3 regions of the Priestia sp. J2 genome follow, and region 3 is predicted to be linked to each of the others. Evidence: riboswitches for the same ligand, from Rfam matches in the RefSeq annotation. Region 3 holds a riboswitch; each other region holds the start of a gene.

Region 1 (3,283 bases), 1.6 Mb from region 3:
GATAAATGCTTTGCGAAGCTCTTGCTTGTATTGCTCTTTCGACATCGCTATAGCTACGACAGACGTAATGAATGTTCCTGCCAGCGCGATGAGCGACCCTATCAAAATTCCTATCATTTCTTCTGACAAAACGTTCACCTCTTTAAAGATATTTCTATATGCTATGGGACTGAAGGAAATGATATGAGGATAAATACCATGTAAAAACAGCCCTAACTTAGAAAAGTTAGGGCTGAAACACTAAAATATGATGGTAACCAAATTAGATAATACGACTTGTAATGATTCCTTCAATTTGACCAATTTTTTCTTCTAGCTCAGGCACAATCTCGTCACTTACTTGATTGTCAATATCGATCATTGTATATGCATATTCACCGCGGCTTCTGTTCACCATATCTGCGATGTTTAAATTGTAGTTTGAGAATACTTGCGTAAGCTGTCCTACCATATTCGGTACGTTGTGATGGAAAGCAGCTACGCGTTTTTTCCCAGTGTAAGGTAGAGATGCATTCGGGAAGTTCACTGAATTTTTAACGTTTCCTGTTTCTAAGAAATTTTTCACTTGACGTGCTGCCATTACCGCACAGTTTTCTTCTGATTCTTGAGTTGATGCCCCTAAATGAGGAATTGGCACAACATTTTTCATGTTCAAGACATTTTGATTTGGGAAATCTGTAATATATCGACCAACTTTTCCACTTTCAAGAGCAGCTTTCATATCTTCTTCGTTTACAAGCTCACCGCGTGAGAAGTTCAAAATATGAACATCAGGTTTCATGATGCTAAACGTTTCTTTATTGAAAACACCTTTTGTGTCGTCCGTTAATGGAACGTGAACCGTAATATAGTCAGATGCTGCAAATAGTTCTTCTAGAGACATTGCACGCTGTACGTTGCGAGACAAATTCCAAGCTGTATTAACAGAAATGAATGGATCAAAACCAATTACGTCCATATCTAAATCAAGCGCGTCGTTTGCTACAAGAGCACCAATTGCACCTAAACCAATAACGCCTAATGTTTTACCTTTGATTTCTTTTCCAACAAACTGTTTTTTACCTGCTTCAACTAACTTAGGAATTTGATCACCTTGGCCGTCTAATCCTTTTGTCCATTCAACTCCAGCAAATAAGTTACGAGAAGAAGCCATAATTGTAGTTAAAACCATTTCTTTTACTGCGTTTGCATTAGCTCCTGGCGTATTAAATACAACGATACCTTGCTCTGTGCAAGCGTCCACCGGTATATTATTAACCCCTGCTCCAGCTCGTGCAATAGCTTTTAAATTTTGGTCAAATGCCATGCTGTGCATGTTAAAGCTACGCACGACAATCGCATCTGGATTTTCGCTGTCGTTGTCAATTTGATAACCTTCTTGATTAAAAACATTTAGACCTTTTTGTGCAATGTTGTTTAATGTTTTGATTGTTTGTACTTTTTCTAATGTTAATGTGCTCATTTTGTACTCTCCTCTGATTATCATCGTAGTTTTACATGTTTTTACCTTTGGATAAAGGAACTTCATTTTTAATTTTTTTAAAAGTCTGGTTTTTTAGCCTACATGTCTGATAACTTCTATATCCTCTCCCCCTAAACAGAAAGAGGTAAGAGATATGTATTAATCCCTTACCTCTGCCCAGGCGAACGGCTACGTCACTATATGCTTCCTCACGGTTATCCGCGTTTCGCCAGTCACATATAGTCTTTGAAATTAAGTATATTCTAGCAAACTCTTTCAGAACGTTCAACCTTTTTTTAAAAGTTTGCTTTTTTCAGTCTAATTTTTAATCTCTTTAGTGAATCTCCTAATATATTGACAAATATCCTAATACATGTTAAATAAAAAGAGTGATTAGCACTCTATCCACTCAAGTGCTAATTATTTTATAAGCCCTATTGAAAGGAGAACTTCTTATGTCAAAAAAAGAATTCAAAGCCGAATCAAAGCGATTATTAGAGATGATGATTAATTCCATCTATTCTCAAAAAGAAGTATTTTTGAGAGAACTTCTATCAAATTCAAGCGATGCAATCGATAAAATTTATTACAAAGCCTTAACAGACGACTCCTTGCGTTTTAACAAAGAAAGCTATTACATAAAAGTAATACCAGATAAAACTAACCGTACCTTAACCATTACGGATACTGGGATTGGCATGACGCAAGAAGAGCTTGAAAGTAGCTTGGGCACAATTGCGCGAAGCGGTTCCCTTGCGTTTAAAAATGAAAATGAAACAAAGGACGGACACACGATTATCGGCCAATTCGGCGTTGGGTTTTACGCAGCGTTTATGGTGGCAGATGTCGTAACGGTGATTAGTAAAGCGTTAGGCAGCAATGAAGCCTATAAATGGGAATCTACTGGTGCTGATGGTTATACAATCGAACCTTGCGAAAAAGAAACGGTTGGAACTCAAATCATTTTAAAAATCAAAGAAAATACAGAAGATGAAACATATGATGAGTATCTAGAAGAGTATCGTTTAAAAGAGATCATTAAAAAGTATTCAGACTTTATCCGCTACCCGATTAAAATGGACATAACGGAAAAACGTCCTAAAGAAGGTTCTGATAACGAGCTAGAAGATTATACAGAAGAGCAAGTTATCAACAGTATGGTACCGATCTGGAAGAAAAATAAAAATGAATTGACTTCAGAAGACTATGAGCAATTTTATTCAGAAAAGCGCTACGGGTTTGATAAACCGCTCACTCACCTTCACATTAATGTAGATGGAACGATTCGCTACAATGCTATTTTATTTATTCCAGAAAATAGTCCGTTTGATTACTACTCAAAAGAATTTGAAAAAGGACTTGAACTGTATTCAAACGGCGTATTAATTATGAATAAATGCGCAGATCTTCTTCCAGACTACTTTAGCTTCGTGAAAGGTATGGTAGATTCTGAAGATTTATCTCTTAATATTTCGCGTGAAATCTTACAGCAAGATCGCCAGCTTCAGCTGATTGCCAAAAACATCGGCAAGAAAATCAAAAATGAATTAAAAAGTTTGCTTAAAAACGAACGTGAAAAGTACGAGAAGTTTTATGAATCATTTGGCCGTCAGCTAAAATACGGCGTTTACAGTGACTTTGGCAGCAACAAAGATGTATTAAAAGACCTGCTTTTATTCTATTCTTCTACAGAGAAAAAGCTCGTAACACTAGACGAGTATGTATCACGCATGCCTGAGGATCAAAAGTATATCTATTATGCATCAGGCGAATCGTACAACCGCATTGAAAAGCTTCCTCAAGCAGAATTAGTTGCAGATA
Region 2 (3,283 bases), on a different replicon from region 3:
CATTTTACATTTATAGTATATGGTAATATTTTCATTATGTCAAACATCTTTTACAAAATATCTACTTTTTTATGTATATCGCAAACAAATTTAGTTAACATAATATGCTATAGACAGTGAGAAAGAATTTATATTGTTTATTAAAAATGTAAAAAGGGATAGACTCCTCGCTAAGAGTCTAACCCTTTTTATTATCATAAATTGTATAATAATATTTATCTTTTGTATAAGTTTACTTTACCTTTATATAAGTTTGTTGTATTATTTATTTGTAGTCAAAAAAAGGAAGGTGATTACATTGAAAGAAAAAAATGGTGACTACGTTGAAAATAAAGTGTATGAGCACCGAGTTTTAAAAAGAATGTCTCAAAAAGAATTGGCTGACGCTGTAGGGGTGTCCAAACAAACCATATATGTGATGGAGAAAAATAATTATTCTCCTTCTCTCGTTTTAGCTTTTCGAATAGCTAATTTTTTCGATGTAGATGTTAACGATATTTTTAATTATGTGAGAGGAAGTGACTGAAATGGTAACTGACAAAATAGAAAAGGCCATTTTCAATCCTTTGAAAGCCTGGACAGAACAATCGAATAGTAACTGGAATATGCTGATTGGTATTGGACTTTTATCGCTTATAGTCGCAATAATTTTGGTATACGTATTTCAAAAAAAATTGGGTATGAGTGTATCTGACGAAAGAACGAACCAAATAAATTTAAAAAGTGCCCTTATTATGTTGTGTGGAATCATTTTATGCGACCTCATTTTCCCAAAAGATTATATGTGGCAAATTTTCTTCTTATTTAAATATTCCCTCGCATTCCTTGCTGCAGGTATATATCTTGCTGTTAGATATAAAAAGGATTTCTTAAACTAAAGAACTTTGTACACGATATTCAGAATTAGTTAACATATTGTGCCTTATCGGAAACAGTATAAAAGAGCCCGTCCCTTTATGAGATCTTGGCTCTTTTGGTTTGATTATATATTAATTCATAGCTTAATGGTGAAATATACGTATACCTGAATGTGCCATGATCATTCCATATTCATTTGCTGCCTCTGTAACCTGTTCATCTCGTAAAGAATTGCCTGTTTGAACCACATATTTAACACCACTCTGAGCCGCACGATCTATATTGTCACGAAACGGTAAAAAGGCATCAGATGCATAAGAAACGTCTTTTAATCTTTTTAACCATTCTTGTTTTTCACTTTTACTTAGCCTAGCAGGGATCTCTTTAAAACACTGTTTCCATTGTTCATTTTCTACTTCAGTAATATCATCATGCAACCATCCATCAATTGCATTATTCACTTCTACACGAGAAATGCCTTCTCTAAACTTCATATTAAGTGCTCTTGGATGTTGTCTTAACCACCATTTATCAGCTTTTTCAGCTGCCAACCTCGTACAATGAATACGGGACTGCTGCCCGGCACCAATCCCAATTGTTTGGCCATCTAAGGCGAAACAAATAGAGTTTGATTGTGTATATTTTAATGTAATAAGAGCGACAAGAAGGTCCCTCTTTGCATGATCAGGAATATCAGATTGAGTCGTAACAATATGATTAAAAACTTCCTTTCCAATCTGTATATCATTTCTTTGTTGTTCTAGAGTAATGCCAAATACCGTTCTTTTTTCAATTGGATCAGGCACATGGTTTGGGTCAATCTCTAAAATTAGATATTTTCCTTTCTTTTTCTGTTTCAAAATCTCTAATGCTTCTTGGGTGTAGCTTGGTGCAACAATCATATCAGAAACCTCTGTTTTGAGGAGAGTAGCTACAGTTACATCTACTTCATCACTAAAAGCAGCACAATCTCCAAATGAAGACATCCTATCTGTCCCACGCGCTCTTGCATAAGCAATCGCTAAAGGAGACAGGTCTAGGCCTTCAACAAAATAGGATTCAGTAAGTGTCTCATTTAGTGGAGAGTACACAGCTGCACCTGCTGGACTTACGTGTTTAAAAGATGCAGCTGCAGGTTGATCAGTAGCCTGTCGAAGCTCCCGAACCAGTTGAAAAGCGTTTAATGCATCTAGAAAGTTAATATAACTCGCTTCTCCATTTAAGATTTTAATAGGCGTGTTCTCAGCATTCTGAACGTTAGCTTTACTTTGATTTGGATTCATCCCGTATCGTAAACCAATTTCTTTCACTTGAAAATCTCCTTTCCAAATAAAAAAAGTATTTGAACTCATGTTCAAATACTTTGCCCAGGCGTACGGCCGTTATCTATGTGCTTCCTCATGGTTCTCCATGTTTACGCCAGTAACACATAGTCTGTTTTATAAGAAAATTTTACATAATAAAAGTAATTTTAACAATACCTTTATCCAAATTTTTCTTTTTTAATTATATATCATACACAAATTTAATTTACACAACAGGTATTATAATAAGCAAAAACCCTTTAAAATCAATAGTTTTAAAGGGTTTTTATTTTTATTATTAGATCTAAATAAACCAAATTTACATTTTTTTCATATAATTTCATTGACTTTATTAGTACCTAGTACTAATATCTATTTATATATCTTAGTAATAAAGAAGGGTGAATATAATGAAATCAACTGCACGTATTACAGCAATAGGTACATACGTACCAGAAAAAAGACTTACAAATGACGATTTAGAACGAATTGTAGATACTAACGACGAATGGATCGTGAAACGAACTGGCATGAGGGAAAGAAGAATTGCCGATGAAAATGAATATTCTTCTGACCTAGCTATTAAAGCAATTGAAAACTTAGTAGAGCAGTATCAAAAAGAGTTAAAGGATATAGGGTGTATCGTTGTCTCAACTACAACACCCGACTATGCATTTCCAAGTGTAGCAGCCCAAATACAAGATTACTTTGATATTCCTACAACTGGGGCGCTAGACTTTAATGCTACCTGTGCGGGCTTTACATACGGATTACACATGGCAAACGCCTTTATTACATCTGGACTTCATGATAAAGTCTTAGTCGTAACTGCAGAAACGTTAACAAAGGTTACAGATTATACAGATCGCACTACCTGTGTTCTATTTGGAGATGGAGCTGCAGCTGTTTTGGTCGAAAGTGATGCAGAGCGCCCAAGTTTTATTGCTACGCATATTGGTACAAATGGAAAGGGAGGTAAACATGTATACCGCACCAATATATCTACTACCATGCATGGACAACCTTTGAGTTCGAGTGGCAAGATGGTGCAAAACGGAAGAGAAGTATATAAGTGGGCATCTCGAACAATTCCTTTAGGTATGGCTGAATTGCTAGGACAA
Region 3 (3,283 bases):
AAAAATCATGCACGCTAAATAGATAAGCATCCAAGCCCCGGTTAAAAATTCTTTTTTAAAGCCCACCCATTTATTTTTCGCTTGGTAATAAAAATAAACTGGCAGGCCAATTGCCATAATAAAAATCACTTCACCTGTAAGTGGCCACCTTGCCCAGTAAAGCGTCAAAGAAGCAAAAACGAAGCCGCATGGCGCAATAACTGATGCCCCTTTTAAATAAAATGGACGGTAAAAGTGTGAAGCCGTTTTTCTTAATGTTATAAGCGCTACAGGGCCCATAATATAAGAGATAAGCGTCGCTACTGAGATCACTTCTGCTAAGACACCCCATCCTCTAAATAAAAAGAGAAACAAAAAGCAGGCTGCTAAATTTAGCCACATAGCTGGGCGCGGGACATTGTAAAGTGGATGAAGAGTACCAAATATCTTTGGCAAATATCCATTTTGCTGCATCCCGTATAACATTCTAGAAGTCGTTGCCGTATATGTAGCACCTGTGCCGGAAGGAGAAACAAATGCATCTGCGTATAACACAATTGTTAGCCAGTTAATTCCAAGCGCAATCGCTAAATCAGCAAAAGGAGAATTAAAATTCAAATGATTCCATCCATCCGCAATTGATGACGGACTTACTGCTCCGATAAAAACAATTTGTAATATAATGTATACAATTCCAGCAATAAAAATTGAACCAATTACAGCTACCGGAATCGATTTATTAGGTGATTTTGCTTCTCCTGCCATATTTACAGGACTTTGAAACCCATTAAATGCAAACACGATACCTGATGTTGCCACTGCCGTTAAAACACTCGCCCATCCGTAAGGTGCTACCCCATGCTCACTTGAAAAGTTCCCGCTATGAAAACCAGCAAAAAATAAAGCCCCTGCCGTTAAACCAGGAATAATTAATTTAACAATCGTAATAAATGAGTTTGCTTTAGCAAAGAGATTTACCGTCCAATAGTTCACAAAAAAGTAAATGAATAATAACAGAGACGCAACTGCCAACCCCTTGGACGTTAAAATGCCATTGTCTACTAATTCATGAGTCCAGCGAGCCCATTTCCACGGCCAAGTACTCATATATTGCACAGATGCAATAGCCTCCACTGTTATCGTTGAAGCGATTGAAATCCAGTTAGCCCAAGCAGCCAAAAATCCAATAAATGATCCGTGTGAATACTGAGGATATTTAACCATCCCCCCTGCTTGCGGAAACATCGCGCCCAGTTCAGCGTACGATAGGGCAATGGTCAAAATAACTACCATTCCAATAACCCATGAAAAAATAGCCGCGGGTCCTGCAATTTGAGCTGCTTTCCATGCTCCAAACAGCCATCCTGAACCGATAATCGAACCTATGCCTGTCATGGTTAAAGCAAATGTTCCCATCTTCCTTTGCATATTGCTCATCCAAATCTACTCCTCTTCCCTAGGAAAATAAAAAAACACTTGCGAAATTTTCTCAAGTGTTTGCCCAGGCGCGCGGCTTATACGCTATATGCTCCCCCATGGTCATCCATGTTGCGCCAGTCACATATAGGAATATATTTTTTATCAGTATATAACATTCATTACTATTACTCAATACACAAAAATGTTTACATTACTTTTACAAAAGTAATTAATTATTCGTAAAATTCCGAATAAATCTTCTTAAAATCTCTTCCTAATTACAAAAAACAACTAAAACTCTAACCTTGCTTATTATTTGATTCTTTTACTTAACGAGCATATCACCTTCTAAAAATTATATTAATATATATTATTCATTTACAAAATACGAATTAACATCTATATATCCATAGAATTCTTGCACTAGCCCCTTTACTTATATACAATATGAAGAAAAGATACTAAAGTAAACTGCCCACCACTTAGCTACGCTTGAAGTGGGAGACTTCTTTTGGGAAAACGTTAACACCTACATATCATGCACTTCGCAACGAATGAAGTACTTCGAGCAAACTTCTCTGTTTACGCAAGCAAAAAACAGGGAAAATTACGAAAAAAGATTGTTAGAGGGATGCTTATGAATTATGCAAATGTAAAAGTTCTTTATTTTGATGACGACGGAACCATTCCAAATCACCCTCGTCTTCCAGTTTTGTTGTATGAACACGTATTTATTAGTAAGAAAGAGAAAGTAGAGAGCATTTTTAATTCTCACAACTGGAAAAACAGCTGGGTAGGCGGCATATATGATTTTCACCATTACCACAGCAATTCTCATGAAGCACTAGGTGTAATTAGCGGATCTGCACGCTTAAAACTAGGTGGACATATGGGAGAAAATATCGTGGTGCATGCTGGGGATGTACTCGTACTCCCTGCAGGTACAGGACATATGCGTCTGCAGTCAACTGCTGATTTTAAAGTGGTTGGAGCTTATCCAGAGGGCATGGATTACAACTTACGAACAGGAAAACAAACTGATCGCCCTCACGTATTTGATGAAATTGCACAAGTACCTATTCCTACAACAGATCCTGTTTATGGCGACAAAGGACCATTGACAGAGTGGTGGAACTAGACAAGCACTTATTGTCTAGTTTTTTTATTTGCTTGTTTTTATAGCTTCCATAAATCTATATTTGAACATACAAATTCTTTTTCTTTAATGCAATAGCAATATACTTTATCTCATCGAGAAAACTACCTTTCTTCTTTTCCGTTCTTTTTTTGTTTCAAAGGCAACTGCGCTTAGGTTCTCCCCTGCTTTTTCTTCCCTAATCATTTCAAATATCTTCTTCTCATACCCTTTTTTTGTTTTTCTAAAAAAATTTTCGTAATTTATAACGAAATTTTCAAAAAACTTATTGCTTTACTATGTCAGACTTGCTATCATAGTGAACATTGTTAGATAAATTTTAGAGGAGGAGTAAAAATTGAACAGAAAATTCATAATATTTATTTTATTCATCATTCCGTTTATTGCTCAATTCGCTTTTTTACCTTTTGTAAATAACATTCATCCAATTATTTTTGGATTACCTCTTTTGCATTTATGGTTATTTTTATGGGTCTTCTTAACGCCTGTGTGTACATTTATCATTTATCGTTTACAAAAATCTTGGGGGGACATTGAATAATGCAAGGAAATTTAACCGCACTTTTAATCACATCAGCAATTGTTCTTGTCGTTATCGCCATTGGCTTTATAGCAGGACGTGACAAATCATCTAGAAGCTCCGTTGAAGAGTGGGCTGTAGGGGGAAGACGTTTTGGAAGCCTGCTCGTCTGGCTTTTAGTAGGAGCAGATTTATATACTGCTTATACA

The links. A riboswitch is a leader RNA that binds a small molecule or an ion and turns the genes downstream of it on or off. The one in region 3 is predicted to bind ZMP and ZTP.
Region 1: another riboswitch for ZMP and ZTP. It lies ahead of LJY09_RS11950 (phosphoglycerate dehydrogenase); the one in region 3 lies ahead of LJY09_RS04120 (glutamate/serine transporter AimA).
Region 2: another riboswitch for ZMP and ZTP. It lies ahead of LJY09_RS27020 (phosphoribosylaminoimidazolecarboxamide formyltransferase); the one in region 3 lies ahead of LJY09_RS04120 (glutamate/serine transporter AimA).

Annotation. Positions count from the first base shown of each region.
Region 1 covers NZ_CP086208.1:2,385,255-2,388,537, reverse strand. The annotation lists gene LJY09_RS11955 (hypothetical protein) at 1-138, opposite strand, end outside; gene LJY09_RS11950 (phosphoglycerate dehydrogenase) at 263-1,462, opposite strand; ZMP/ZTP riboswitch at 1,631-1,709, opposite strand; gene htpG (molecular chaperone HtpG) at 1,918-3,283, shown strand, end outside.
Region 2 covers NZ_CP086209.1:142,303-145,585, reverse strand. The annotation lists gene LJY09_RS27030 (helix-turn-helix transcriptional regulator) at 299-526, shown strand; gene LJY09_RS27025 (DUF2178 domain-containing protein) at 528-878, shown strand; gene LJY09_RS27020 (phosphoribosylaminoimidazolecarboxamide formyltransferase) at 1,002-2,168, opposite strand; ZMP/ZTP riboswitch at 2,217-2,295, opposite strand; gene LJY09_RS27015 (ketoacyl-ACP synthase III) at 2,573-3,283, shown strand, end outside.
Region 3 covers NZ_CP086208.1:785,644-788,926, reverse strand. The annotation lists gene LJY09_RS04120 (glutamate/serine transporter AimA) at 1-1,416, opposite strand, end outside; ZMP/ZTP riboswitch at 1,472-1,550, opposite strand; gene LJY09_RS04115 (cupin domain-containing protein) at 1,937-2,536, shown strand; gene LJY09_RS04110 (DUF3311 domain-containing protein) at 2,892-3,095, shown strand; gene LJY09_RS04105 (sodium:solute symporter family protein) at 3,095-3,283, shown strand, end outside.